DNA from 2 places in the Pseudomonas sp. HS6-2 genome. Region 2 is predicted to be linked to the other one. Evidence: riboswitches for the same ligand, from Rfam matches in the RefSeq annotation. Region 2 holds a riboswitch; the other holds the start of a gene.
What was found. Region 2 has a riboswitch for thiamine pyrophosphate ahead of ACOKS3_RS15280 (TenA family protein). Riboswitches for the same ligand answer to the same signal wherever they lie in the genome.
Positions count from the first base shown of each region.

Region 1: another riboswitch for thiamine pyrophosphate. It lies ahead of thiC (phosphomethylpyrimidine synthase ThiC); the one in region 2 lies ahead of ACOKS3_RS15280 (TenA family protein).

Region 1 covers NZ_CM143906.1:560,689-575,477, reverse strand. The annotation lists gene parE (DNA topoisomerase IV subunit B) at 1-759, opposite strand, end outside; gene ACOKS3_RS02580 (YqiA/YcfP family alpha/beta fold hydrolase) at 795-1,403, opposite strand; gene cpdA (3',5'-cyclic-AMP phosphodiesterase) at 1,550-2,353, opposite strand; gene ACOKS3_RS02570 (DUF1249 domain-containing protein) at 2,439-2,891, opposite strand; gene ACOKS3_RS02565 (NUDIX domain-containing protein) at 2,882-3,499, opposite strand; gene ACOKS3_RS02560 (RsiV family protein) at 3,685-4,431, shown strand; gene cytX (putative hydroxymethylpyrimidine transporter CytX) at 4,400-5,683, opposite strand; gene thiC (phosphomethylpyrimidine synthase ThiC) at 5,775-7,655, opposite strand; TPP riboswitch at 7,810-7,916, opposite strand; gene ACOKS3_RS02545 (TolC family outer membrane protein) at 8,078-9,514, shown strand; gene waaA (lipid IV(A) 3-deoxy-D-manno-octulosonic acid transferase) at 9,565-10,836, opposite strand; gene ACOKS3_RS02535 (LysR family transcriptional regulator) at 10,848-11,738, opposite strand; gene ACOKS3_RS02530 (DMT family transporter) at 11,826-12,158, shown strand; gene ACOKS3_RS02525 (NAD(P)/FAD-dependent oxidoreductase) at 12,205-13,380, shown strand; gene ACOKS3_RS02520 (aldo/keto reductase) at 13,377-14,189, shown strand; gene ACOKS3_RS02515 (metal ABC transporter ATPase) at 14,245-14,789, shown strand, end outside.
Region 2 covers NZ_CM143906.1:3,283,633-3,298,421, reverse strand. The annotation lists gene ACOKS3_RS15295 (putative bifunctional diguanylate cyclase/phosphodiesterase) at 1-1,532, opposite strand, end outside; gene ACOKS3_RS15290 (SCO family protein) at 1,613-2,599, opposite strand; gene ACOKS3_RS15285 (Ig-like domain-containing protein) at 2,666-6,061, opposite strand; TPP riboswitch at 6,314-6,428, shown strand; gene ACOKS3_RS15280 (TenA family protein) at 6,460-7,107, shown strand; gene tenA (thiaminase II) at 7,110-7,769, shown strand; gene ACOKS3_RS15270 (hypothetical protein) at 7,783-7,977, opposite strand; partial or broken gene ACOKS3_RS15265 (MFS transporter) at 8,397-9,257, opposite strand; gene ACOKS3_RS15260 (DNA-binding protein) at 9,587-10,570, shown strand; gene ACOKS3_RS15255 (DUF6021 family protein) at 10,627-10,797, shown strand; gene ACOKS3_RS15250 (hypothetical protein) at 10,845-11,096, opposite strand; gene ACOKS3_RS15245 (DUF4142 domain-containing protein) at 11,121-11,621, opposite strand; gene ACOKS3_RS15240 (sensor domain-containing diguanylate cyclase) at 11,784-13,349, shown strand; gene ACOKS3_RS15235 (GNAT family N-acetyltransferase) at 13,354-13,860, opposite strand; gene dksA (RNA polymerase-binding protein DksA) at 13,971-14,378, shown strand; gene ACOKS3_RS15225 (MgtC/SapB family protein) at 14,375-14,789, opposite strand, start outside.

The DNA of each region.
Region 1 (14,789 bases), 2.7 Mb from region 2:
GACGGCCTCCTTGTTACCCGCCAGGCTGCCGCAGAACGGCTCGTCGGGCAGGCGCTGGAACTCGCTGACCGAGTCGACCAGGTAGGAACGCAGGCCGTCTTCGTAGTGCCACTCGACCTTCTCGCCGCTGGCCTTGTCCTCGAAGCTGACCAGCAGGCCCGGGCACAGCACGGCCTTGGCCTTGAGCACGTGTTTGAGACGGCTGATGGAAAACTTCGACGAATCGAAATACTTCGGGTCGGGGCTGAAGTACACGCTGGTACCGGTGTTGCGCTTGCCGACCGTGCCGACCACCTCCAGCTCGCTGGCCTTGAAGCCATCGGCGAAGGTCATCTGGTACTCGTTGCCGTCGCGCTTGACGCGTACGCGCACCTGAGTCGACAGGGCGTTGACCACCGAAATACCCACGCCGTGCAGGCCACCGGAGAACTGGTAGTTCTTGTTGGAGAACTTGCCGCCGGCATGCAGCTTGGTGAGGATCAGCTCAACGCCCGACACCCCCTCTTCAGGGTGGATATCCACCGGCATGCCACGGCCATCGTCGCTGACTTCCAGCGAGTGGTCGGCATGGAGAATGACCTGCACCGACCGGGCGTGGCCGGCCAGGGCTTCGTCGACACTGTTGTCGATGACTTCCTGGGCCAGGTGGTTAGGCCGGCTGGTATCGGTGTACATGCCCGGGCGTTTACGCACCGGGTCGAGGCCGGAGAGGACTTCGATGGCGTCTGCGTTATAGGCGCTAGCGCTGGGATTGGCCATGGATTCTCGTCGTCAGTCTGGTGAATGCAAAAAGATCAAAATACAGAAAAATCGAGCGCCGCATACTGCTGCCGGGCAATGCCGGCGAAGGCCAGCAGGCCTGGCATCTGCTCGGCAAAGCCCTGGAAACTGTGGTCGCCACCAGCCTGGATGCGCAGCGCGCAAGCCCGGTAATACTGCTCGGCGTGGCGATAGTCCAAAGTTTCATCGGCGGTCTGCAGCCACACTTGATAGCGGCCTGGGTCGGTCGGCGCCGGCACTTCCAGTTCGGCCAGGGCCTGCACATGGTCCAGGGTCAGCTCCCAAGTCTCGCCAGTGTAGTGGTTGCGCTGGGCACCCAGATAACCGTCGAAGCGCTTGTGCGGGGTGACTGCCGGGTTTACCAGCAAGGCTTTCAGGCCATGGCGCTCGGCCAGATGGGTGGCATAGTAGCCGCCGAGCGAACTGCCGACCAGCAGGGGCGCCCCGAGCTCGGCGATGGCAGCTTCGAGCTGGACCATGGCCTGGCGTGGGTGGTGGTGCAATTCCGGAACGCGCAGCTGCTGCGAAAGGCCCAGCTGCTGCATCACCGCCACGAGCTGGCGCGCCTTGGTGGACACTGGCGAGCTGTTGAAGCCATGGATATAGAGGATGGAACCCGACATGCTGCCCCCGGAATCTGTGGCTTCGCGCCCGATCGTGCGGGCGCAGGGACGCGCAGTGTAGCGCGTTCGCCGGGTTTTGGCGCCGGATGGCCAATTTCGCAACAATTTCTTCAAAAGGCTGAGACTGCAGCGCAGCCCGGGGCTCTTCAATATCCCGCGCTATTGAAGTCAAGTTTCACTTCAAAATCAGTGGCCCGCTCCACCCCAGTCTCCACTCGCCCATCGGCATGCAGGCGCAGCCAGCGATAACCCGGCTGTTCTTCGCTGACCTTGAAGTCCTCGCTACCCGCCGCGAACTGGATGCAGGTCGACGGCGTGGCCAGTAGCCTCAAGCCATCGCGCCATTGATCCCACTCCTGATGAATGTGCCCCCAAAGCAACGCCTTCACCTGTGGATAACCGCGCAACCGCTGCAACAATTCATCGGCATTGCGCAAACCGATCGGGGCGATCCAGGCGCAACCGATATCCACCGGCTGATGGTGACAGCACACCAGGCAATAGCGCTCGCCGGCCGAGGCCAGAGCATCATCGAGGGTCGACAACTGGTTCTGTTCAAGCAATCCATGGGTAGCGCCCTGCACCGCCGTGTTGAGCATGACCACGCGCCAGTTGCCGATGTCGGTCACCGACTGCACCAGCTCTGGCGCGACCTCGCTCATGGCCTTGGCTTCATCATGGTTGCCCGGCAACCAGCGAGTCGGTACGGCAAATTCGCCGGTCAGCTCTCGGAACGCTTCATACGACGCAACACTGCCATCCTGGGACAGGTCACCGGTGCACAACAGCAAGTCGACACGCGGCTGCTCGCGACGAACCTGGGCCACCACATGGCGCAGGCTGTCGCGGGTATTGAGGCCCAGCAAGGTGCCCGCCGGGTTGGCGAACAGGTGGGCATCGGTCAGTTGCACCACATGCACGGGCGCAGGGGAAGAGTCTGGGTGCGGCAACGGCCGTCTCCTCGAACGGGTACTGCGCGAATTATGGCGCTGGAACGGCTGCGAGCAAACACTCACACCCGAACCAGGTCACATTTCAGCGCACACTTGCCAATTCGTGACCACAGGCCAGGCAATGGCTGAGCCATTCGCCGAGGAACAGATTGAGCTGCGCCTTCTCGTCCGGCTGGTGCATGGCCTCGTTGGGGTACGGGTAGATGCTGCGCAGGCGGCGGGCATGCTCGGCGCTGACCACTTCGGCCATACGCGCATCGTGATACACCTGCACCTCCAGGTGCGGCACCGGCAGCCAGGGCAGGCTGTGCTCCTGGCGCACGCGTAAAGTAGTGGTGTACGGACAGGCCAGCAGCACATCGAGCACCAGCACGCCGAGCATCTGGTCGCCCTGGGTCATGCCGATGCGCCGCGAACTCTGGGTTGTACGCATATCAGGCAGCAGGCGCATGAGCCGGGCATAGTTGGCCTCGCAGGCTGCTTGCAGCCCGGCCAGATCAACCCGATAACGCTCACGCAAGAGGTTCACTTCCACATACCTCGAACTTCATCTTTGTTCAGCGCCAGCCACTGCAGGCTGATGATGGTCGCCGCGTTGCAGATTTGACCATCGCGCACGGCCTGCATTGCATCGTCGAACGACCACACGCGTACACGTATGTCCTCGCTTTCTTCTTCCAGGCCATGCAGGCCACCCGCGCCTTCACTGGTGCAGCGGCCAAGGTACAGGTGCACGTACTCATCACTGCCGCCGGGTGAAGGGAAGTAACGGGTGATCGGCCACAGGGCGCCTATCGCCAGCCCGGCTTCTTCTTCGGCTTCGCGATGCGCGACGTCTTCCAGCTCTTCTTCCCTGTCGATCAGCCCGGCAACCATCTCGATCAGCCAAGGGTTGTCGACCTTGCCCAAGGCGCCGACACGGAACTGCTCGATCAGCACCACCTCATCGCGCAGCGGGTCGTAAGGCAACACGCAGACCGCATCGTGACGCACGAACAGCTCACGGCTGATCTCACGGCTCATGCCACCCGCGAACAGCTCATGGCGCAGCTGCACCTTGTCGAGCTTGTAGAAGCCCTTGAAGCAGTTGGCCCGCTTGACGATCTCGACCGCCTTGGGCACCGAATTCAACCTGTCTGACATGGAAATCCTCATTACCTCAATTACCGCATCGCGCCATCCTACTCTGCACGGTTGCCCGTTTCACCCCTTTCCGGCAACCATTCGTGCACTCGGGACAGCACGCCTTCACTCTGTTAGCTTAGTGGCGAACTGAAGGCCGCGCAGACGGTCAAAGGCCGACTTTTCCCTGTTCTGCAAGGATCATCATGACACTTGTCAAACTGACTTCCGTGGCCGTGCTGGCACTCGCTCTGGGCGCCTGCCAGAGTCTGTTCGCACCCAATTACCGGACCCCGCTCGAGGTCAAGCGTGATGCCTGGGAGCACGTCAAACCCGGCTGCAGCGCCAGTGACTGCCCGCTGGTGAACATTGACACCGTGCACTTCCCGGCCCAGCCCAAGCTCGACGCCATCGTCGAAAAGCGCCTGCTGCAACTGACCGAAGACAATCAGCATGGCACCGCGCCAAGCACCCTCCAGGCCTACGAGCAGCAATACCTGGCCAGTGCCGACAAACGCAACAGCAGCTACCTGCAAGCCAAGGTACGCGAGCAGCATGACGGGCTGGTGATCATCGAGCTGTCCAGCTACCTCGACAGCGGCGGTGCCCACGGCATGCCGGGGCGCGGCTTCATCAACTATTCGCGCAAGCTGGACAAGGTGCTGACCCTGCAGGACATGCTGGTGCCAGGCCAGGAAGAAACCTTCTGGAAGACCGTGGAAGAGTCGCACCGTGCCTGGCTGATCAGCGTGGGCATGGACAAGGACGCCGAGTTCGTCAAGACCTGGCCCTTCAAGCGCTCGCCGCACATCGCCCTGACGTACGGCGCTGTGGTGGTGAAGTACGAGGTCTACGCCATCGCGCCCTACTCCATGGGCCACGTGGAGCTGAAGATCCCTTACCCACGCCTGAACGGCGTGCTCAAGCCTGAGCTGTTTCCCGGCCGCGGCTGAAACTCAGCAGGCCATGCAACCCACCTGCCAGCAGCAGTGCTGGCAGGGTAGCGCCCAGCTCCGGTGCCTTGGCGGCGATCACATGATAGGCCACCACACCCACCACCCAGGCCAGCAGCGCCTGCCAGTGCAAGCCACCGACCTGGGTCGGCAGACGACGGCGACGGATCACGTAGTGGTCCATCAGCACCACGCCGAACAGTGGCGCGAACACCGAACCGATCAGCAACAGGAAGTTCTCGTACTGGGCCAATGGCGCCAGCAAGGCGATCAGGGTGCATAGCACACCAATGGCCAAGGCAAGGTGCTCGACCTTCAGTGGCAACAGCACGCCAGTGGAAACGGCAGCCGAGTGAATATCGGCAAAGGCCTTTTCCGACTCGTCCAGCAGGATCAACAGCAGTGGGATACCCATGCCGGCACCCGCGAGGGCCAGCAGCAGCGCATTGACCTCGCCGCTGGCGGCAAAGGCCAGGGTGTACGCCACGCCCAGGCTCATCAGCCAGGTGTTGCCGATGAAGTAGCCCAGGACGGTTCCGCCGAATACATGTTTGCCGTTACGGGCGAAACGCGAGTAGTCGGCGATCAACGGCAACCATGACAACGGCATCGCAATGGCGATGTCGAAGCCAACGGCCAGCGACATCGAACCATCCCCGGCGCGGCTCCACAGCTCAGCCAGGTCGGCCTTGGCGAACAGGTTCCAGGTCAGCCACAGGCACGCCCCCAGCAGCAGCCAGATACCCCAGGCACGCAGCACCTTGCGCACGAACGCCAACGGGCCGCTGACCGCCAGCAGAGTGGCCAAACCACCGAAGCACAGCGTCCAGAGCATCGGGCTGTTCCAGGCACTGTCTTCGCCGAACGCCCGCGCGCCCAGCAGGCTGGCAGCATCGCGCATGACGATGATCTCGAAGGCGCCCCAGCCCACCAGTTGCAACAGGTTGAGCAGTGCCGGCAAGCGCGCGCCATGGCTACCCAGGCTCAGCTTCAAGGTGCCCATGGCCGACAGGCCGGTATCACTGCCAATGACCCCGGCAGCGCCTAGCAGCAGCACACCGACACCGGTGCCTAGGGCGATAGCCAGGACCGCGCCGGCCAGGCCAAGGCCAGGGGCCAGCATGGCACCGACCTGCAGGACCATCAGGCCGATGCCCAGAGAGAACCACAGCGAGAACAGGTCACGGGCGCCAAAGATGCGCTGGTGGGTGGGGACCGGGTAGTCGGGGGAGAATTGGCTGGGTGATGTCATTGTTATATTCGCAGGAAGAATTGATGAGACATTGGCCACCCCTTTGTGGGAGCGGCGAACCGCCGCTCCCACAAAGGGAATGGTGGCGTTCTTACACTTTGTGGTAGAGCTGGCTGCCTTCCTGGCGGAACCGTTCGGCCTGCTCGCGCATGCCTTGCTCGACCGTCACGTCCACGGCCTCGATCTTGGCCGCGTATTCGCGCACTTCCTGGGTGATCTTCATCGAGCAGAATTTCGGCCCGCACATCGAGCAAAAGTGCGCAACCTTGGCCGATTCCTTCGGCAGGGTCTCGTCGTGGAAGGCGCGTGCGGTGTCCGGGTCCAGGCCGAGGTTGAACTGGTCTTCCCAGCGGAATTCGAAGCGTGCCTTGGACAAGGCATTGTCACGAATCTGTGCGCCCGGATGGCCCTTGGCAAGGTCGGCGGCATGGGCGGCGATCTTGTAGGTAATGATGCCGGTCTTGACGTCATCCTTGTTCGGCAGGCCCAGGTGCTCCTTGGGCGTGACGTAGCAGAGCATGGCGCAACCGAACCAGCCGATCATTGCCGCACCAATCCCGGAGGTGATGTGGTCGTAACCCGGAGCGATGTCGGTGGTCAGCGGGCCGAGGGTGTAGAACGGCGCCTCGTCGCAGCACTCCAGCTGCTTGTCCATGTTCTCCTTGATCAGCTGCATCGGCACGTGGCCGGGGCCTTCGATCATGCACTGCACATCATGCTTCCAGGCGATCTTGGTCAGCTCGCCGAGGGTTTCCAGCTCACCGAACTGGGCGGCGTCGTTGGCGTCAGCGATCGAGCCTGGGCGCAGGCCATCACCCAGCGAGAAGCTGACGTCATAGGCCTTCATGATTTCGCAGATCTCGTCGAAGTGCGTGTACAGGAAGTTCTCTTTGTGGTGCGCCAGGCACCACTTGGCCATGATCGAACCACCACGACTGACGATACCGGTGACCCGCTTGGCGGTCAGCGGCACGTAGCGCAGCAGCACACCGGCGTGGATGGTGAAGTAGTCGACGCCCTGCTCGGCCTGTTCGATCAAGGTGTCGCGGAACAGCTCCCAGGTCAGGTCCTCGGCCACACCATTGACCTTTTCCAGCGCCTGGTAGATTGGCACTGTACCGATCGGCACGGGCGAGTTGCGGATGATCCACTCGCGGGTTTCGTGGATGTGCTTGCCGGTGGACAGGTCCATGACGGTGTCCGAGCCCCAGCGGATGCCCCAGGTCAGCTTGGCCACTTCTTCCTCGATCGAGGAGCCCAGGGCACTGTTGCCGATGTTACCGTTGATCTTCACCAGGAAGTTGCGGCCGATGATCATCGGCTCCACTTCCGGGTGGTTGATGTTGGCCGGAATGATCGCTCGGCCACGGGCGATTTCCTGGCGAACGAATTCCGGGGTGATTTCTTTCGGGATGTTGGCACCGAAGCTGTGGCCGGCATGCTGATCGTCGAGCAGGCCCGCAGCGCGTGCTTCCTGCAGCTTCATGTTCTCGCGGATGGCCACGTATTCCATCTCGGCGGTGATGATGCCCTGGCGGGCGTAATGCATCTGCGAGACGTTGGCGCCAGCCTTGGCCCGGCGCGGGTTGCGCACGTGGGCGAAGCGCAGCTTGGCCAGCTCGGCATCGTTCAGACGCTGCTGGCCGAAGTCGGAGCTCAGGCCGCCCAGGCGCTCGGTATCACCGCGCGCGTCGATCCAGGCCGAACGCACATCGGCCAGGCCCTTGCGTACATCGATGATGACGTTGGGGTCGGTGTACGGGCCGGAGGTGTCGTAGACCAGTACCGGGGCATTGCTTTCGCCGCCGAAGTCGGTCGGGGTGTCGTCCAGGCTGATTTCGCGCATGGGCACACGGATGTCCGGGCGCGAGCCTTCGACGTAGACCTTGCGCGAACGCGGGAACGGTTGCACGGACTGCTGATCGACTTGCGCCGATTCGCTGAGGTTGATCGTTTTTTCTTGTTTGGTCATTACAGGCTCTCCAGACGGCTTCCTAGCAGTGGAATGTCGGGGTGAACCTGAAAGACGTGGACGCACCCTTGATGGGTGCAGTGCCGGATATGGGGGTGCCTGAAGCTGCATGCAGCTGCGACATTCCCGGACCTGGCACAAGAGGCTCCCCGGGAAGGCGAGCAATCTTGTTCCCTACGCAGGCGCTAACCTGATCAGGTTCAACGGGATCCGCACCTCTGCGATCTCAGCCTTTGCTTCAAGGCACCCCGACAAGAACATCCGCAGTCTAGACTGGAGTGGTCGGCAAAGCCAAGCGGGTAAAACGCAGGGGAGATGAAAGGCACAGCCTATGATTGTTGACGGGTGCGCATGGCACTACACTGGCCCGTCGCTCGATACTCAACAGTTCAGTAATTAAATTTCGTACAAGGATTGCCTCTATGCTGCGCAAACTTTCACTGGCGATAGCCGTGTCTTGTGCGTCCAACGGAGTGGTCTGGGCAGCGGACATGCCCACGACGGTAAAGACCGATCTGGTCAGTGTTTACCAGGAAGCGGTCGACAACAACGCCGATCTTGCTGCCGCCCGTGCCGATTATGGCGCCCAGAAAGAAGTCGTGCCGCAGGCCCGCGCCGGCCTGTTGCCAAACCTCTCGGCCGGTGCCGAGATGCAGAATACCCGCACCAAGCTCGACCAGCCTTCGACGACCATCAACCGCAGCGGCAACAGCTGGAGCGCGACCCTTTCGCAACCGATCTTCCGCGCCGATCGCTGGTTCCAGTTGCAGGCTGCCGAAGCGGTCAACGAGCAGGCGGCACTGCAACTGTCGGCGACCGAGCAAAACTTGATCCTGCAGACTGCGCAGAATTACTTCACCGTGCTGCGTGCCCAGGACAACCTGGCGGCGACCAAAGCCGAGGAAGCGGCGTTCAAGCGTCAGCTGGACCAGTCCAACGAACGTTTCGACGTCGGCCTCTCCGACAAGACCGACGTGCTGCAGTCGCAGGCCAGCTACGACACCGCCCGGGCCAACCGGATCGTCGCAGAGCGCCAGGTACAGGATGCCTTCGAGGCCCTGGTCACCCTGACCAACCGCGAATACAGCTCGATCCAGGGTGTGGTCCACACACTTCCGGTGAAGGTGCCGACTCCCAACGACGCCAAGGCCTGGGTAGAAACCGCTGGTCGCCAGAACCTCAACCTGCTTGCCACCAACCATGCCGTTGCCGCCGCCGAAGAAACCCTGCGCCAGCGCAAGGCCGGCCACGCTCCGACCCTCGATGCGGTGGCTCAGTACCAAAAAGGCGACAACGACAACCTGGGTTTCAGCAACTCGGCTGCGCTGCCCAATGTGCATTACAGCGGTGACGTGGAGCAGACCACCGTCGGCCTGCAGCTGAACATCCCGATCTACAGCGGTGGCCTGACCAGCTCGCAGGTGCGCGAGGCCTACCAGCGCTTGAGCCAGAGCGAGCAGCAACGCGAAAGCCTGCGCCGCCAGGTGGTGGAGAACACCCGCAACCTGCACCGCGCGGTGAACACCGATGTGGAGCAGGTGCAGGCGCGCAAGCAGTCGATCATTTCCAACCAGAGCGCCCTGGAAGCCACCGAGATCGGCTACCAGGTCGGTACCCGCAACATCGTCGACGTGCTCGACGCCCAGCGCCAGCTGTACACCTCGGTGCGCGACTACAACAACAGCCGTTATGACTACATTCTCGACAACCTGAGCCTGAAGCAGGCGGCCGGGACCTTGAGCCCGCAGGACCTGCAGGACCTCAAGCAGTACCTCAAGCCGGACTACAACCCGGACAAGGACTTCCTGCCACCGGACCTGGCTGCAGCGGCTGCCAAGAACTTTGAGCGCAGGCCTTGAGGCAGGTGTTGGCGCTTCGCGGGCACGCCCGCGACGCGCCAACACCAGAGTCAGCCAAGAAACTTGCCCAGCCCATCCAGCAAGCGCTGCAAGGCGCCCTGGTTGGCCCGCATCACCGCCCTGCCCGCCTCGCCCATGCGCTGCGCATCCTGGGGCAGCTCGATCAAGCGACGCACCGCCTCGGCCAGCCCGTCGGCATCATCGACCTGTTGCAACGCCCCCGCCTCGCGCAGCATCGCGCTGATCTCAAGGAAGTTGAACACATGCGGCCCCATGAGCACCGGCAATGCCAATGCCGCGGGCTCCAGTGGGTTATGGCCGCCCGTGGCCACCAGGCTGCCACCGACAAAGGCGATGTCGGCCAAGGCGTAGAGAAACAGCAACTCACCCATGGTGTCACCCAGCAGCACTTGCGTCCGGGCATCCACCGACGTGCCGGCGGAGCGGCGCACCGTGGCGAACTGCTCGGTGCACAAGGCATGCACGGCATCGAACCGCTCAGGATGACGCGGCACCAGAATCAGCAGCGCATCACCATGCACCTGCAGCAACTGCCGGTGCGCCTGCAGGATCAAGGCATCCTCACCCTCGTGAGTGCTGGCAGCGATCCACACCGGACGCTGGTCGGCGCCCCACTGTTCGCGCAATGCCCTGGCACGAGGCGGCAAGTGCTCATCGATCTTCAGGTCGAACTTGATCGAGCCGGTCACCTGCACGCACTCGGGGCGCGCGCCCAGGTCACGGAAGCGCCGAGCCTCGGTTTCGGTCTGCACGGCGATCAGGCTCATTTCGCCCAGCATCGGCCGGGTCAGCTTGGCAAAGCGCCCGTAGCCACGGGCCGAGCGCTCGGACAGTCGGGCATTGGCCAGGGCCACCGGAATGCCGCGCCTGGCGCATTGGTGGATATGGTTGGGCCACAGCTCGGTTTCCATGATGATGCCCAGGCGCGGGCGCACATGGTCGAGAAAGCGTCCGGCCGCCCATGGCAGGTCGTAGGGCAGGTAGCAATGCTGGATGCGCGGCTCATCGGCGAACATCGCGCGAATGCGCTCGGAACCGGTCGGGGTCATGCAGGTGAGCGTGATCGGCAGGTCCGGGTAGGCCTTGAGCAGCGAACGCACCATCGGTGCGGCGGCAATGCTTTCACCAACCGATACCGCATGCACCCAGATCCCACCCTGGCGCATGGCCGGCAGGTTGCGGGCAAAGCGCTCGCCGATGCGCTGGCCGTAGGCCGGTGCCTTGCGCGCGCGCAGGTACAGGCGCAGCGCAACCAGCGGCAGGCCCAGGTGAAACAGCAAGGTATAGAGTGTTCTGTTCATGGCCGCGGAGTTTACCCGATCGCACGCAGGTGCACCGCAAAGCGCTCGGCCAGCCACTGCGCAGCTGGGCCCAGTGGTTCATCACGGCGCCAGGCCAGTTCGGCCACCAGCGCGGGCGGGCGCCATTCGCTGTCGAGCTCGACCATGTGCGCCTGGTAGGTCGGGTATTGCACCACATGCCGCGGCAGCCAGGCCCAGCCCAGGCCGCGCATCAGCAGTTCGGCCATGGCGTAGAAGCTGTCGGCACGCCAGACTTGCGGGCTGATTGCCTCGCCGCCAGGGTAGCCGCTTTGTTGCGGGGTGATCAGCAATTGCCGATGGCGGGCCAGCTGCTGGCGGGTCACCCGGCCTTCATGCGCAAGCGGATGCTCAATCGCGCAGACCGTTACCATTTCCACACTGCCCAACGCACGGCGCTCCAGTGATGCCGGGATGCTTTCGTGGTGGAAAAACAGCCCCAGGTCGGCGCGTCGTTCGGCCAGCTTGCGCGCTACATCCCCCTGGGCACCACTGGCCAGTTGCACCTCCAGATAAGGGTAACGGCTAGCCAGTTCGTCGAGGCTGTCGATCACAGGCTGGTAAGGCATCGCTTCGTCCTGAGCCACCCTCAGCAAGGCTTCCTGGCCGCGCATCAAGGCCCGGGCACGACCATCCAGGCGTTCGCACTGGCGCAAGAGCTCGCGGGCATCTTCGAGCAACGCCGTACCGTTTTCAGTCAGTTTGGGTTGGCGCCCGCTGCTGCGCTCGAACAACGTGACACCGAGGTCGGTTTCAAGCAGGGCGATGGCATTGCTTATGGCCGACTGTGCCTTGCGCTGTTCGCGGGCCACGGCGGAAAACGAGCGCAATTCGGCGACCCGCAGGAAAGTGCGCAGTTGTTCAAGGTTCCATTGATCGGCCATCAACCCATCTCCCGTTCGGATAGGTAATGACTTTACCGCATCCGGGCAATCGCTAGAATGCCGAGCCAGTTACCGGAGGATCCCGTCATGAATGCCTATACCTATCTCGCCATCGCCATCTGCGCCGAAGTCATCGCCACTGCCTCCATGAAGGCGGTAAAGGGGCTGAGCACGCCGTTGCCGTTGCTGCTGATGGTGGTCGGCTACGGGATCGCGTTCTGGATGCTGACCCTGGTGGTGCGCAGCATTCCGGTAGGCATCGCCTATGCGATCTGGTCGGGCCTTGGCATCGTGCTGATCAGCGTGGCGGCGCTGGTGGTCTATGGGCAGAAGCTGGATGTACCGGCGATGCTGGGCATGGCCATGATCGTGGGCGGCGTGGTTGTGATTCAGCTGTTTTCCAAAACTGCCGGGCACTGAGGCAGCCTGTATACTTGCCAGCTGTCCCAGTCTTCGAGGTACCGCCATGCCAACCGCCATTACCACTGACGTACTGATCGTCGGCGCCGGGGTCGCAGGCCTCTGGCTCAATGCTCGCCTGCGTCGCCTGGGTTACTCGACAGTGCTGGTCGAGCGCGCCACCCTCGGTGGCGAGCAGACCATCAAGTCCCAAGGCATCATCCATGGCGGTACCAAGTACGCCCTGCACGGCGCCCTGACCGGCGCCTCGGAAGCCATCGCCGACATGCCGCGACGCTGGCGCGAAGCGATCGATGGCAGCGGCGAACTGGACCTGACCCGCACCCGCCTGCTTTCCGATGCCCATTACCTGTGGTCGCCAGGCACCCTGGCCGGCAACTTGACCAGCTTCTTCGCCAGCAAGGCAGTGCGTGGCCGGGTCGATCAGGTAAAGGGCGAGCAATTGCCACCGGCCCTGCAAGACCGCGGCTTCAAGGGCAAAGTCTATCGCCTGGCGGAGCTGGTGATCGATGTGCCCAGCCTGCTGGCCAACCTGGCCGAACTGGCCGGTGACAGCCTGCTCGCTGGCGAACAGATCGAACCGCTGCGCGAGGGCGACGAACTGGTCGGCCTGCGCGTCGACGGCCGTGAAATCCGCGCCCAGCGCATCGTGCTCAGCGCCGGCGCTGGCACCGAAGACCTGCTGCATGCCTTGGGCCTCAAGCAACCTGCCATGCAGACCCGCCCGTTGCACATGGTCCTGGCCAAAGGGCCAAACCTCAAGCCGCTTTATGCGCACTGCCTGGGCGGTGGGCCGAAGCCGCGTGTAACCGTCACCACCCACCCGGCCGCAGACGGCCAGTGGGTCTGGTACCTCGGCGGCGATATCGCCGAAGCCGACGGTGTAGCCCGCGAACCTGCCGCGCAGATTGCCGCAGCGCAGAAGGAAATCGCCAGCCTGCTGCCTTGGGTCGACCAAGGCCAGGTGCGCTGGGCGACCCTGCGCGTCGATCGCGCCGAGCCCGCGCAGTCCGGACTGGTACGCCCCGACAATGCCTTCCTCGCCGAACAACAACGACTGCTGGTAGGCTGGCCGACCAAACTGGCGCTGGCACCGGACTTCAGTGACCGCGTACTGGCCAGCCTCGAGCGCGATAGCGTTCGCCCTTCCGCGCAGAGCGACCTTTCCGGCCTGCCGCGCCCGGCCCTGGGTGTACCGGCCTGGGAGCAACTGCTGCCATGACCTTGCCCACCTTGCATGGCTTGCACCGCCCGTTGGGCAGCACCGGTTTCAAGGTCTCGCCGCTGGGCCTGGGCACGGTCAAGCTTGGCCGCGATCAAGGCGTCAAATACCCCAATGGCTTCACCATCCCCGGCGATGACGAAGCTCGCCTGCTGCTGGCCCAAGCCCGCGAACTGGGTATCAACCTGATCGACACCGCCCCGGCCTATGGCCGCAGCGAAGAACGCCTGGGTCCGCTGCTGCGCGGCCAGCGTGATGAGTGGGTGATTGTCAGCAAGGTGGGTGAAGAATTCGAAGACGGCCAGTCCAGTTTCGACTTCAGCGCTGCCCACACCCGCCGCTCGGTGGAGCGCAGCCTGCGCCGCCTGGAAACTGACCGCATCGAGCTGGTGCTGGTGCACTCCGATGGCAATGACCTGGCAATCCTCGAACAGCAAGAGGTCTACCAGACCCTGGCCGCACTCAAGCAGGAAGGCAAGATTCTCGGCTATGGCCTTTCCGGCAAGACCGTTGCCGGCGGCCTGAAAGCGCTGGAGCAAGGCGATTGCGCCATGGTCACCTACAACCTCAACGAGCAGGCAGAACGCGCAGTGCTGGACTACGCTGCCGAACACGGCAAGGCCATTCTGGTGAAGAAGGCGTTGGCCAGCGGGCATATCTGTCTTGCCCCTGGGGTCGATCCGGTGCAAGCCAGCTTCGAGTTGCTGTTCGCCCACCCCGGGGTGAGCAGTGCTATTGTCGGCACCATCAATCCATTGCACCTGGCCCACAACGTGGCCACCGTCGCCCGCATCCTGGGCCAGCATTGAGTTGTCACCCAACCAAGATGGGCCTGGAGACTGACCCGACGCAAGGAGGAGCCTCGTGGCGCGTACGCTGATCCGCAAGAACCCGAGCAACTTCAAGACACTGCCGCTGCATGTCGAAGCCACCGCTGAAGGCCTGGTCTACCAGAGCATCGGCATGCCCCTGAACTTCGCTCAGACCCAGCAGCGCCGGCGCGCGATCCAGCTGGCTGACAAGCAGCGCTTCGTGGTCGAACTGGCCAACCTGGGTGTTTCCGTACGCCTGACCCTGCACTGGCAGCACCGTGATTACTGGGTGCTGGTGAGGCAGCGCCGCCAGGACCGCGGCGACGTGGTCCTGAAACTGATTTCCGGCTATGTCCCCGCCCAGGAACTCAACCTGCCGCTGCACACCGCCGTTCAGGAAGTAGCTGAAGAATGCCTGCTGGAGACCCCGGAAGGCTGGTTAAGCGGGCGTTTCAATGACACCTGGCTGCCAGCCCCCTATGCCGCCGCATTGCATTACCGCGAAGCCTTGCCCTTCGTACTTACGCCGCAGTCGGGTGCTGCCCGCCCGGTGCACTGCGGCAACCTGATGCTGCTGGAGCGGCCACGGGCTTATGT
Region 2 (14,789 bases):
TCGGAAAGGTTGAGTGAGGGGTCGAAGAAGCGGTACTGGGCGCGCCCGGCCTGCTTCGCCGAGTACATGGCGGCATCGGCGCTGCGGATCAGGCTGTCGATGTCCTGGCCATCACGCGGGCAGATGCTGACCCCGACACTGGGGCTGGTGTTGACCTCCTGGCCGTCGAGGGCGTAGGTGGCCGAGAGCTTCTGCACCAGCGTGCGCACCCAGCTGTTGATCTGCGCCTCACTGCGCTCGCCTGCCAGCAGCACGACGAACTCGTCACCGCCGAAGCGCGAAGCCTCGTCGCCGGGTTCGAGCAGGCGCTGGATACGCCCGGCCACCGCCTGCAGCAACAGGTCGCCAATCTTGTGCCCGAGCGAGTCGTTGATCGACTTGAAACGGTCCATGTCGATGAACAGGATGGCCATCAGGCGGCGCTTGCCGCGTTGTCGGGTCAGTGCTTGTCCTGCGACTTCGACGAACTGGCGGCGGTTGTGCAGGCCGCTGAGGTGGTCGGTGGCGGCGGCGTGGCTGCTGCGCCGGTGTTCGTCTTCCAGGCGGTCGATCAATTGCTGGTTGACCTGCTGCGCTTGCTCCAAAGCGCTGAACGCCTCCTGGCGCTTGCGCAGCAGGCGCAAGGTCCAGGCCAGGCTGGCGAGGATCATCAGGGTCATGCTCAGGTTCAGCCAGAACTGCCGTGAATAGGCCAGCGTGGAAGGGGCGAGAATCTCGTCATAACGCTGGCTGACCACCACGCTGAAGCCACGCTCTGGCACCCGCCGGTACAGGCTCTGGTACGGGACCCCGGACGCGTACTGGGTCAGTTGCCCGGCCGCCGCGTCGGCATCTGCCATATCCGGTTCGAAGCTGTCGCCTGCCACCACCACGCCGCTGGTATCGATGCGCAGACGCTCCTGGCCATCGTCCTGGATCAGGCGCATCAAGCCGCTGTCGCCAAGATCGATGTGCTGGAACAGCACCGCCAGGTAGCCAATGTCGAGCTGCACCACGAGGATGTTGTCGATCTCCCGGCCCGGCAGGTCGGTCAATGGCAACAGGAAGGGCAGGCGCCAGTTGGGCATGGTTGGGGGCGAGGTATCGAAGGCGGTACGTGGCAGGAAAGGTTTGAAACCGTAGTGGGCGACATGCACCTTCAATTGATCCAGCCATTGCGCTGGCAGCTGCGCGGCCTCGTCACTGTGGCTTGCGGAAAGCAGCCGGCCTTGGCGGTCGTACAGGCTCATGCGCTTGAACACCGGGTCCTCTGCCAGCAGCCTGGCCAGGCTGAGGCTGCCCTGGCGCAGGGTTTTCATGTCGTCCTGGGTTACCCGGCCCACGGCCTGGGCGCGGTCGACCAGCTGGCGCAGGCTTTCGGCAACGATACTGGCCAGGTTCAGATGCTCCGCCGCCTTGGCCGTCAGTGCATCCTGGCGCGAGGCGGCCTTCTGGGTGACGTGCAGCCCCCAGAGGAAGGTCAGGGTGGCTGCACAGAGCATCAGGATCAGCAAGCGCAGGAGGCTTGCGGAGGAGAGAGAGCGACGGATCACTGCTGTTGTTCCCGACCCTGGGTGATGGTCGAAAAATACGACAGGCAGATGACAGCCTCATGACTGGTGGCTAATTGCCTTTAAGGTTTTCCCCGATCCGCCAGGGGCGCCTGTATGCGCGTGGTCTCCTCCTGCAGGTAAGTGATCAACGCGCTGATCTCGGTATCGCCCAGGCGCATGTTGGGCATGGCCAGGCGGTTGTACTGCTCGAAGAGCAGGGTGGCCAGCGGCTCCTGCTCGGCGAGCATCTGGTCCGGCTCCTTCAGCCAGCGTACCAGCCAGCTGGGGTCGCGTTGCTGGGTCACACCAAGCAGGTCGGGGCCGATGCCGGGCTGGCCGGGCTCGGTGTTGCCCACGGTGTGGCAGGAGGAGCAGCGGGTGCGGAAGATCTGTTCGCCGCTGCTGGGCGGGCGGATTTCCGGTGCGCTGGCGTAGTCGTTGGCCATGGCACTGGCCTGTTTCCAGTTGTGCAGGCTGTTGCCTAGGCGATCGGCGAGAATGTAGGGGCTTTCGAAGGGCGAGGCCTTCATCCAGCGGCCGGTGGCCTGGTTGCCGATGATCAGGCTCAGGTTGTGGTCCTTGGAACGGCCGTTCTCCAGGCCTTCGATGTACAGGCCCAGGCGCCGGCGCAGCTGTTCGATGTCTTCAGGTTCGCCGGTGAGCAGGGTCCAGCCGGGGCCGATGCCGAACTTTTCGGCATAGCGCTTGAGTGTGGCGGGGGTGTCGTTGTAGGGGTCGATGCTGATGGAGTAGAGGAAGATGTCCTTGCCCACCCGGTCACCGAGGATCTTCTGCACCTGGCGCAGGCGGGCGGTTTCCACCGGGCAGGAGTCGGAGCAGCCGGTGAAGATGAAGTTGATCGCCACCACTTTGTCCTTGATCAGGTCGTCGAAGAACCGCACCGGCTTGCCGTCCTGGGTAACCAGCGGGGTGTTGGGGAAGTAGTCGGCGCCCCATGGGGTGGCGGCTTCGGCCGTTTGCATCGATTGTGCCGATTTGATCGGCCAGTAGTGGGTACCGGCGGCGAACAGGGTGAGTGCGAGCAGAACACGCCATGACAGGGCCATGATGTATGTCCTCTGATTTGCGGTGAGCCGCGAAAGGGCCGCAGAGCGGCCCCCGTGCAACGCGTATTACTTGACGCTGACTGGCACCGTGACGCTCTGCCCCAGGGCCGACTTCACGGTGATCGTCGCCGGTGTCGCCAGGCTGCCACCGGTGGTGGTCACCGACAACCGCCAGCGCGCCCCGCTGGATGCCGCCGTCAGCGTTGCCGTGCCCAGGTTCAGCGGGCCACTGGTGGTGGCTGCGGCCACGCTGATGCTGTTGCCGGTGGCAACCGAGGTGGTGCCGGAGATGTCCCAGGTGTAGCGGTTGTTGCTGCGCACCTGCACCACGGCGCTGCTGACCTGGACCTCGTCGGCATTCACCGCCGGGCTCACTGCCACGCTGACCGTGGCCGGTGTCAGCGACTCGGCGCCCTTGGCGTCACGCGCCGTGTAGTTGAAGCTGGCGGTGAACGGGGTGTCGACCGTAGCCGGCGGGGTGTAGGTTACGGTGGTGCCGTCGGTGCTGACCGAGCCCTTGCCGGAATCAGGCTGGCTGAGGTCCTTGACGGTCAATGGCAGGTTGCCTTCCGGGTCGGTGTCGTTGGCCAGCACGTTGATCACGATCGGCTTGCCTGCCTTGGTCGCAGCGCTGTCATTGACGGCCACGGGTGGCTTGTTGGCCGGATTTTCTCCGTTGTTGCTGCTGGCGGTACGGAAGGTCGGCAGGCCTACCGAGGCCATATACTGCACGCCATCCCAGCCTGGCAGCGGCGTCGGCATGACCTGGAACTGCCCAGGGTGCTCGATGTCCCAGCGCAGCAGCATCGACGAGTCTTCATGCTGGGTGTTGTGGCAGTGCTCCATGTAGGTGCCGGCGAATTCGCGGAAGCGAATGGCCATTTCCACTTCACCCGAGGAGTCGGCGTCCGGGCCGATGCGGTAGACGTCCTTGCGTGCCCATTTTTCCCACTCTGGCGGTGCCTTGCCGTCACGGCTGAGGATCACGCCTTCCTCGAAGTGCACATGCACTGGGTGGCTCCAGCCGTTGCCACCGTTCTTGATCTTCCACACTTCCAGGGTGCCGTCGCCGCTGAAACCGCCCTGGGTCGCTTCGCTGGCCAGCTGTGGCGCGGCGGAGATGCGCCGTGGGTCCATGCTGTAGCCAAATCCGCCGTCGGTCTTGATGGTCCAGGGGCTGGTATCGGTGCCGTCGGAGCGGCCGAAGATGAACTCGCGGTGGCGGGCAGCCTTGATTTTGGCCTGGTCGGCCACGGCGGTGCGGTCGATGGTCAGCGGGATCATCTTCAGGCCTTCGGCCTTGCCCGGCTTGGCCGGTTCATAGGCGCTCGGGTCCATGCTGAGGTCCTGGCCGCTGTAGGGCTGCACGATCAGTTGCATGACCTTGCCGACTACCGGGTCGCCCTTGTCCCACTCAGGCCCGCTGCTGGTCTGCTGGATCACCGCCTTGTACTTCTCGGACAGCACATCGGCCAGCGAGATAGGCTGTTTCGGGCCCTTGCCGGTTTCGTGCTCCATGATGTTGACGATATACAGCTTGTCGCCGACCTTGATCCCGTTCTTGGCGAAGTTGATGATGATGTCGTAGCGCTCGGCGATGCCTTGCAGCGGCAGGATGGCGTTGTTGTCGTCGGTCTTGCCGTCGCCGTTGAGGTCCATGGTGCCGTCGAACGGCACGGCGTGTTCCATGATGTTACCGTCGTTGCCAATCATGTGGAACGGCACGCGGGCATACGACACGTTGGAACCGGACGGCCCCTTGAACTCGCCACCGTTGCCGGCGATTTCACGCACCACGGCAAACTTGAAGTAGCGCGACACCGAGCCGTTGAGGATACGGAAGCGATAGGCGCGGGCGCGGACCTTGAGCTTGGGCTGGTACTGCCAGTTGACCAGCACCTGGTCGCCGAGGAAGCCGTCGGTGTTGAAGGGGTTGAACCACAGCTGACCGTTCTGATCCCAGGCTTTGTCGGCGATCACCAGGTTGACGTCGTAGTCGCGGTTACCCCAAGGCATCGCCGAGCCGCTGGGGAAGCGCAGGTTGACACCGTCCTGCAGCGCTTCGTTGCCGCGGTCGATGGCGCTGTAGTAGTTCATCATCACGGCGTTGCCCTTGTAGACGTTCTGCGCCGTGAAATCCATCATGTGGTCGTGGAACCAATGGGTACTCATGGTTTCGTGCCAGTCGCCACGAATCTTGATGCTGCCGTTCTCGCAGGTCTTCAGCCCCGGGTTGGCGTCGTTGACGTAGAGCGTTTCACCCGGCGAGCAGGGGAATGCGGCGCGCGGGTCTTCGGCACGGGTGTTGATGGTGTCGTAGCCAGCCAGCTGGATCGGCCAGCGGTAGTCATAGTACTGGCCAGGGAAGAAGTAGGCGTTGGCGAAGCCATCGCTCTCGGCCGGTGAGTGACCGTTATGCTCATGGGTGGAAATGGTGTGCAAGCCGAAGCCGGCGTTGGCTGCCGGGTCGATCGGCAGCGCGTTGTAGTGGCGCATCAGCACCGGTTGGCCATAGCGAACCATCAGCAGTTTCGGCGGAAAGGTGCCGTCGAAGGTCCACAGTGACTTGTGGTTCTGCAGCGGGAAGTTCGGGTGGAAGCGGGTGTCGATGCCCTTGGTGGTGCCGAGGGTGTTCGGGATGTCCGAGGTCTGGTAGTACAGCCCGCCTGGCGCGAACTCACCGACGGCATAGTTGTGCAGTTGCTTGCGGTCACGCAGCCCCTGGTTGATGCGCGCACCTGCCTGCGCAGTCTTGAACACTGCCTGGGGGTAGAACTCGTTCCAGCGCTGGTGCGACCAGCCTTTTCCTGGTGGCCGGCCTTCCGCTGGCGAGCCGACCGAGTTGCGGTTCAGGAACAGCTCGATCTGCGCCTTCCACGGGTTGCGGTCGAGGGTGTTGGCGTACTGGGACGGGTACGGGTACAGCCCCGGCTGCTTGAGGAAGGCCTCCAGGGCATTGCCATTGGGGCTGCTGCGGGCGACCACGTTGGGGTCTTGAGCAGGTTCCGGGCCCAGAGTGGGGACCGGGAAGGTCAGCGAAGGGGGCGGCAGATTGGGGTCGAGTTTTTCCGGGCCGAATTCCTCGAACAGCAGCAATTGCTGGGTGAACGGCTGCGCTCCAAACAACGGGCTCGGCTTGCCGTTGGTAGGGTAATTGCGTGATGTCTGCAGGGCGGGCGGCAGCACGTTGTCGACGCGGTTGGTCTGCCGAGTACCGTACAACCCGTTTTGCAGCTCCAGCGAACCTTCGTTGGCTTCAGGCAGGTTGAACAGGTTGAGCAGCGACGGGGCGGGGTCTGCCGGCTGGTCATCGTAATGCGAGGGGTCTGTCGGCGGCGGCTGGCTGACATCATCCAGCGAAGAGGCCATGGCTGAGATCAGCCCGAAGCTGAGCATCAGCGCGGTCACGGCAGACAGTTTGAAGGCGTGGCTGTTGGGGTGGATCACGGCAGGTGTTTTCATTGCCTGGTGCCTCGCTCACGGCTAAATGGCTATGGGCCATCAATGGCGTATTGCCGGGTTTTGATGGCCTGAGCAACGGCTGTGCCAACAGATGTTTCGGTAATACTTTGTCAAACAACTCCTTGCGGCGCCTGAGGCGCGCTAAATAACGGGGTGTCAAGGACCGGGTCTAGGCCCCCGAAACTGGGCAGGGTTGGGGCCCAACTCTGGTGATGGAGTGGGTGACAATTGGTGATGGGGGCTGTATACATGTTGCCCACCAAGGGGAGCCCGGCAACGGGCTGAGAAACCGCTGACAGCTGCAGCGCGGTGACCCTTCGAACCTGATCCGGATAATGCCGGCGAAGGGATGGGACAGCCGAACCTGCCTTTTGCCGGCCTCACTGCGAGGCCACACCATGACCGAACGCTTCAGCGAAACCCTGCAACGCCAGAACCAGCCGACTTGGTCGGCCGCCGTCGGCCACCGTTTCGTCACCGAACTCTGTGCAGGCAGCGTCGCCGACCCGATCATGGTCCGCTACCTGGTTCAGGACCACCGCTTTCTCGACAGCTTCCTGACCCTGCTCGGCGCCGCCATCGCCACCGCCGACACCTATGAAGCCCGCCTGCGTTTCGGCCGCTTCGCGGGGATGATCTCCAGCGACGAGAACACCTATTTCCTGCGTGCGTTCGAAGCCTTGGACGTCAGCCCGGCGCAGCGCACCGAGCCTGCAGACACTGCACCTACCGCCGGTTTCAAGGCCATCATGCGCGAGGCCGCGGCCACCCGTTCCTATGCTGCCGCGCTGGCCGTGCTGAACGTTGCCGAAGGCCTTTACCTGGACTGGGCTCTCAAGGCACCCAAGCCGTTGCCGGCCAACTTCGTCCATGCCGAATGGATTACGTTGCACGACAACCCGGCATTCTGTGATTTCGTGGCGTTCCTGAAGTCCGAACTGGACCGTGTCGGCCCCCAGGAGGCCGCATTGGCCAGTGATTTCTACGCAAGGACCGTTGAACTGGAGCTTGCCTTCTTCGACGCCATTTACACCGAGGAGGCTTGAGCATGGATATTTTCGAGCGCTTGAAGGCTGCTACTGCCGGCCAGTGGAACAGCTACGTCGATCACGACTTCGTGCGGCAGATGGGCGAGGGCACCTTGTCGGAACAAGCCTTTCGCACCTACCTCATCCAGGACTACCTGTTTCTCATCCAGTTCGCCCGCGCCTGGGCCCTGGCCGCCTACAAGAGCCGACTGCCGGCGGATATCCGCGCCGCCCAGGCCGGCCTGGCGGCGATTCTCGACGAAACCGAACTGCACCTGCGCCTGTGTGCACGTTGGGGGTTGTCGCAAGCCGATATCCAGGCAGCCCCCGAGCACCAGGCGACCGTGGCGTACACCCGTTACGTGCTCGACTGCGGCGCGGCCGGTGACCTGCTCGAACTGCATGTGGCGTTGGCACCGTGCGTGATCGGCTATGCCGAGATCGGCCGCACGCTGGCGGAGCGCATTGGTGATCTGAGCGACCACCCGTACCGGGAATGGATAGGCGAGTATGCCGGCGAGGGCTACCAGGGCGTGGCCGCGGCGGCGCGCAAGCACCTGGATGAACTGGCGGCACGGAGCATGACCGAGCAGCGGTTTGGGGAGCTGGCACAGATCTTTGGCCAGGCTTCGCGGCTGGAGGCTGATTTCTGGCAGATGGGGCTGGATGGCGTTGACTGAGTGCCGGTTGGCTTCAGTCGGGCTGTTTCATTGAGGTTTTGTGAATTGCCGTGCACATGTACCGCACGGCGATTCGATCGCGTTCGGGCAGGGTGCGGTAGTGGTCGATGAGGTTGACCTCTTCCTTGTTCAGGCGACGCAGGAACAGGCGCTGGTTGAATGACGTGAAAGCACGGAGGATGCGGATCAGAACGGAATCGATTGCCATGGAATCGCCTTGCATGGTTGTGGGCTCTCTTCCGTGAGATTTTCCCTGCTTTGTCAGGGTAAAGGCGAAGTCTAGCGATCTGGGTCAATGTTTCAAGTGATGGGGCTGCTGCAGGCAGCCCAAGCTTTTCTCAGCCGGTGCTCATTTGCGTTTTCGCTTTCTGGGTTGAATGGGGGCTTCCTCGAACGCCTCTGGCGGTGGCGGCGCTGCGCGAACGTTGAATACGCGGCAGATGACGTACCAGCAGATGGCTACTGACAGGTTGTAGGGAAAGAGCACTGCCCAGAACGGTAGTTGCCAGTTCTTTTTGCCTTGCATTTCTCCGGGCTCGCCGGTGCGCCAGGGGGCGTAATGGTTCCAGGCTTCTGCTGGTGTGAGGCATATGGCGTGTAACGGTCTGTGCCACCAGTTGGGTTCGCCTGGAGGAGGGAGTTTGTCGGGGCCGTGGTCCATGAGATCACCAGCAGGCCCATGAAATAGGTCGCCCACAAGGCCAAAGTGCCGAAGCGGTAGCGCTCGCTGAACAGCTGGCGAGCCGGGGCCTTGTGCTGCACGGACGGTTCGCTGACGGTAAAGCGGGTGCCTTCGGCGAATCGCCCGCCGAGTTTGGCCAGGGCTGCGGCAATCTGTTGTGCCGGCGCCTGGCGGGCCGCCAGGAAGCGGGCGGACTCCGGCAGCAGCCACAGCAACAGGGGCAGCAGCGCAAGCGGCAGCACGCCGCCGGCCAGCAGCACCGACTGCCAACCGTGCTGGGGAATCAGCCAGGCTGCGAGAAACCCGCCCAATCCCGAGCCCATGTTGAAGCCGGTAAACATGACGGTGATCAGCAGCGAGCGGCTGCGCTCAGGCAGGTATTCGGACAGCAGGGTGGTGCTGTTGGGCATGGCCGCGCCCAGTGCGATGCCGGTCAGCAGACGCAGCACCGCCAGCTCATAAGGGGTGCGGGCGAAGGCGCAGGCCAGGCTGAGCAGGCTGAAACCGGTGACGGCAATCAGCAGCACCTTCTTGCGCCCCAGGCGGTCGGCGTAGGGGCCGGCCGTGAGAGCGCCGAGGGCCAGCCCGACCATGCCAGCGCTCATCACCGGGCCGAACGCTGCACGCGACAGCCCCCAGTCCTGCATCAACGATGGGGCGATGAAGCCCATGACGGCCACGTCGAAGCCATCGAACAGCACGATCAGAAAGCACAGCGACAGGATCAGCCACTGATAGGGCGAGACAGGGCGGCTGTCGATCCAGTCTTTGACGTCGACGCTGGCGTCGACAGAGGGCTTGAGCATGGGGGATCACCTTTTGTTCTTGTAGTGGTGAGTAGTCCGGATGGAGAACCACCGCGCCGGATTTCGGCGGCAGGTGACTGTAAGGCGCGCCTGGCCGCGAGCGCCTCTGGGAAATGCTTAATGGGATATCGAATCTGCTTATCGGCGACGTTTCGCCGCCGGCGTACCGGCTGCATCGATCAGCTACGGGGAGCGCTGTTTTTCTAATTAACATGCGATAAGCCGTGATTATTAAGCCTTAGATTTAACTTGAAATATTGCCAGGCAAGGAACAAAATTCTTACGTAATTACATGGTACGTATCATGTTACGAAATCGTAGGAGCAATCATGGCCCGGGGCGGTATCAACAAGGCGGTAGTGCAGCAGGCGCGGCAGGTGCTGATCGCCCGGGGCGAGTACCCCAGCATCGATGCGGTACGTATCGAGTTGGGCAATACAGGCTCGAAGACCACCATCCATCGCTACTTGAAGGAGCTTGAGGGGCAGAAGCCTGTGGCCCTGCAGGGGCAGGCTGCCCTCAGCGATGCGCTGACCAAACTGGTATCACAATTGGCTGCGCAGGTGCAGGAGGAAGGCGACGCCCGTATCGAGCAGGCCGAATGCGCGTTCAACGAGGAACGCGAAAAGCTTGAGGCGCGGTTGCAGCTGGCGCAGCAGGCACTGGCGGCCGCCCACCAGCAACAGCAGATCCAGGCTGCTGCACTGGCTGCCGAGTCGGAGCGCCTGGTGACTGCACAGAACTCGCTGCAGGCCGAGCAGTTGCGCAGCGCCAGCCTCAATCAGTCGCTGGGCGAACTGCAGGTGCGCCTGACCGACAAGGACGAGCAGGTCCGCTCACTGGAAGACAAGCATCGCCACGCCCGCGAAGCGCTGGAGCATTACCGCAGCGCCAGCCGCGAACAGCGTGAGCAGGAGCAGCGTCGCCACGAAGCGCAGACCCAGCAGTTGCAAGTGGAGCTGCGTCAATTGCAGCAAGGCATGATCGTCAAGCAGGACGAACTCACCCGCCTGCACCGCGATAACGAGCGGATGCTCGGTGAGCATCGCCAGGTCAACAGTGAGTGCAAGGTCAAGGATGAACTGCTCGAGCAGCGCGACTCGCAGATCCAGGGCTTGCGTACAATCCTCGCGCAGGCTCAAGGTGCCAGCGATGAAATGCGCCGGCAATTGCAGGTGCAATCGCAAAGCCTGGAAGACAAACGCGCGCAGTGTGCCGAGCAGGGCAGGCAATTGCAGCACTTGCACGATGAACTGGTTGACCGTGATGAGGCGCTCAAGGCCTGCCGCGCACAGCTGAAAGCGGTCAATTGAATCAAACTTCCTCAGCTGCCTGTGTTCTTCCGTAGACATCACCGGGAGAGCGCAACATGAACAAGCCAGAGCAGCATCGACAGGGGCCGCATTCCTCAGAGCAGGCGAGTAAAAAGCATGATCTGGGCTTCGACCCGGATTCGCCCGACCTTGAAGATCCGCAAGTCGACCCACAAGGGCCGGCCAAACCGCCCAGGGATGACGAGAAAGCCAACACCAAGCCCTGATGCAACACGCCCCATCGCCAGCAACTGGACGATGGGGCGGCTGTCATTCAGCTCTCAACTTGCTTGGCCGCTTCGACCCCTGATGAAGACAGCTTGATCGGATAGCTCATGCTGATTTGGTGATCATCACCCACCGCCACGCTACCGTCCTGGATCAATCCATGCTCCTGGAGCGTCTTGAGCATGCCGGCCACGGCTTTCTCGCCGCGGTAGTTGTCCAGTAGTTCCTTGCCCAGGCCGTGCGGGTGGGCGTGCAGCAGGCGAGTGAGGATTTCGCTACGCAGTGCATCATTACTCATGTGTGGCCTCGTGTGCTGGGACGGTCACTTGCCGTGGGTAGCCTGGAGTGCCTTGGCCTGTTCCAGGTGGTGCTCCAGGGTCGGCAGTGTTTCGCTGGCAAAGGCCTTCAGTTCAGGCTTGTCGGAGGACGCCGCTTCCTTCTTGAACAGTTCCACGGCCTTTTCGTGGGCGTCGACCTGGTTGTTTACGTACGACTTGTCGAACGACTCGTCACGCCATTCGAGGATCATCTTCTTCACCTTGTCGGTCAGCGTGGCTTCGTCGGGAACGCTGATATCCAGTTTGCGGGCAATGTCGCCAAGTTTCTGGTTGGCCTTGGTGTGGTCGGTGACCATCTGCTGGGCGAATGTCTTGATCTCGGCGTTCTGACTTTTTTCCATGGCCAGGTTGCCAGTGACCGTTTCGGCGATCCCGGCCTCAGTGGCGGCCTCGACAAAATCATCGGATGTCGCGGCCAGTGCCTGCAGCGACGCCATGCCCAGCACCAGCGACAACCCAGCGCGTTTGATAAACAAATTGCTCATGCCTGACTCCTTGATACCGGTGGCGCGACCTCAGTGTCGCGTACGGTTGAGCCGGGCTTGTTGGCAAAGGTTTAGTTTTTCTTGGCACCGGGCGACCACCGTGAGGCACCTGAGTGCTGAACTATAGTCAGAGGTGGCATACGCTTGAGGGCAAGGACTTCCATGAGTGCAGCCAGAAAACAGGATGACGACGGGCTGTTCGCGGCCAGTGGCGAAGGGCGTGCCTTGGTATTGTTCCGCCTCGTCCTGGCATTCATGGCCATGATGATGCTGGCATTCGTGCTGGTCGAAGGCTGGCGAACCTGGCGTGATTACCGGCTCGCTTTCAGCACTGCCGAGAACATGGTCAGCAACCTGGCCAGGGCCACCAGCCAGCATGCCGAAGACGCCATACGCCAAGTGGACGCGATCACCGCAGCGCTTGCCGAGCGTCTGGAGGGTGATGGCTTCGATCATCTTGACCGCCCACGCCTGCATGCATTGCTGGCCCAGCAGATGGCGATCATGCCGCAACTGCATGGCCTGTTTATCTACGCACCGGACGGCAGCTGGATCGTGACTTATCACGACGCGATACCGCCCAATGCCAACAATGCCGACCGCGACTACTTCATCTATCACCGTAGCCATACCGACCGCAGCGTGCACATCGGCTCGGTGGTGCGCAGTCGCACCACTGGCGACCTGATCATCCCCATCTCGCGCCGGCTCAATAATCGCGATGGCAGCTTTGCCGGGGTATTGCTCGGCACCATCAAGGTGGACTGGTTCGTGCGCTATTACGGTGATTTCAAAATCGATGAAAGGGGCGCGCTGGTGCTGGCCAAGCGCGATGGCACCATCCTGGTTCGCAGGCCGTTCGTGGAGCAAGTAGTGGGACGCAGCCTGGCCAACAGCGAGGTGTTTCGCAACCACCTGCCCTATGCCAACGAAGGCCTGGCCGAGGCGGTGGCGGTGATTGACGGGACCCCGCGGCTGTATGCGTACAGGGCATTGTCGAGTTATCCGCTGGTGGTGGAGGCGGGCCTGTCGCGGGAATCGATCATCGCGCCCTGGCGGCAGGATGTGATCAAGTCGGTCTCGGTACTGTCGCTGTTGTTGGCCGGCCTGGCTGCGTTCGGCTGGGTGGTGCTGCGCCAGCTGCGCGAGCGTATCGCCATCGAGCGGGCGCTGCACCAGGCGCACCAGACCCTCAAGTCACTGGCCCTGACCGATAGCTTGACCGGGCTCGGCAATCGCCGGAGGCTGGATGCAGTGTTCGAGGCCGAACTCAAGCGGGCTCGGCGCCAGGGGCGTCCGGTGGCGCTGGTCATGCTCGATCTGGATTACTTCAAGCTCTATAACGACCGCTATGGCCACCCAGCCGGCGATCAATGCCTGCGGCGCTTTGCCGAGCTCTTACAGCAAGCGTTGAAGCGGCCTGCGGACCTGGCAGTGCGCTATGGCGGTGAAGAATTCACCGTGTTGCTGCCTGACACCGATGTAGCAGGCGCCGAACTGGTTGTCGAAGAGATCATGCAGTTGCTGCGCCGCCACGCGATCACCCACGCCGGTAGCCCGTTGGGAGTGGTATCGGCCAGTGCCGGGATCGCCGTTGGCTATCCGACACTGGATGCCAGCACGCCAGAGAGCCTCATGGCGGCGGCTGACGCTGCGTTGTACCAGGCCAAACGGCAGGGGCGTGATGGTTATACGGTGGCAGCCGCGTTGGCAGAAAGTACCGAATGACTGCTCAAGCCAGAGCCAGGCGCATTGCACACCGCCCACTCAAACCATGCGCACGCTCTGTTGCCAGAATGCCCTGCAGTCTTGCGTCAAGCTGCTGATCATCGAGCACTTCGAACCCGTATCGGGCATAGAAGGGGCCATTCCAGGCTACTTGCGCAAAGGTAGTCAAAGTCAGCGTCAGGACACCCCGATCTCGCGCCACGGCACATGCCTGGTCGAGCAACTGCCTGCCGATACCTTGCCCCTGCAGCTGCAACCGTACCGAAAGCTCGTGAACATGCAGCGCTTGGCGTTCCAGGCTCATGCACACAAAGCCCAGGACCTGCCCATGGTCATCCTCGGCCAACCAGCTGCCATGATCGTCAATGAAGGCCTTGTGCGCCATTTCGTCCAGCCCCTCGGCATTGGCCAGCCAGGCCAGTTCAGGCAGCCGCAAGAATGCGTGTGCGGCGGATTGCTCGACTGCAATCAACTGGGCGATGTCAGCGGGCAGGGCGGGGCGTATGTGCATTGGATGTTCCTCCGTGGACGGGCAACAGTCTGCGGTGAGCTGGGCGGGACTTGCAATGAATGGGTTATAACGTAACATTTGCAGTTTCCCAGCCACGTGAGACTGCCTTGATGACTGAAGAGGAACTGCTGCGCCAGGCTCCTGCAGCCTACATGAACGAAGTCCAACAGCAATTTTTCCGCAAGTTGCTGCTTGGCCAGCGCTTCGACCTGCAAGCGCGTATCGACGAGGAGTTCCAGGCCCTGCGCGAGCAGGAAGTGCACAGCGACCCGGCTGACATCGGCAGTGCCGAAGAGGAACGGCGGTGGCGGCTGCGCTCGCTGGAGCGGGAAAAGAAACTGCTGGACAAGATCGACCAGGCGTTGGAGCGCCTGGCCCGGGGTGAATATGGCTGGTGCGAGGAAACCGGCGAGCCGATCGGCCTGCACCGCCTGCTGCTGCGCCCTACGGCAACGCTGTGCATCGAAGCCAAGGAGCGCCAGGAGCAGAAGGAGCGGCACCTGCGCGAAGTGCGTTAGTCCGCTGCCAGCGCCTGGGCCTGCAACTGCCAGCGCACCGAGCTGATGCCTTTCTCCAGGCTCACCCGACCCACCAGCCGCTCCAGTTGCGCCGGCGCCTGCGGGTTGCCGAGCAGTTCTGCGCGCACTTCCAGGCGCGCCGGGTTGGCCAGGTCTTCACTGTGCAGCGATTGCAGGCGCAGCTGTGGGTCGCCCAGGCTGTGCAGCATCAGGCTGCGCACCTGGATCTCATCTTCGGCGCGGCAGACGATGCGCACCTCGAACCGTTGTTCGACCTCGCTGGCGGGCAGCACCTCCTGGCGGTCGAGACGCTGGGCGATATCGCGCAGCAGGATGTTGGCACACAGCACCATCAGGCTGCCCAGCGTTGCCTCTAGCAACAGCCCGAGGCTGCACAACACACCGACCGCC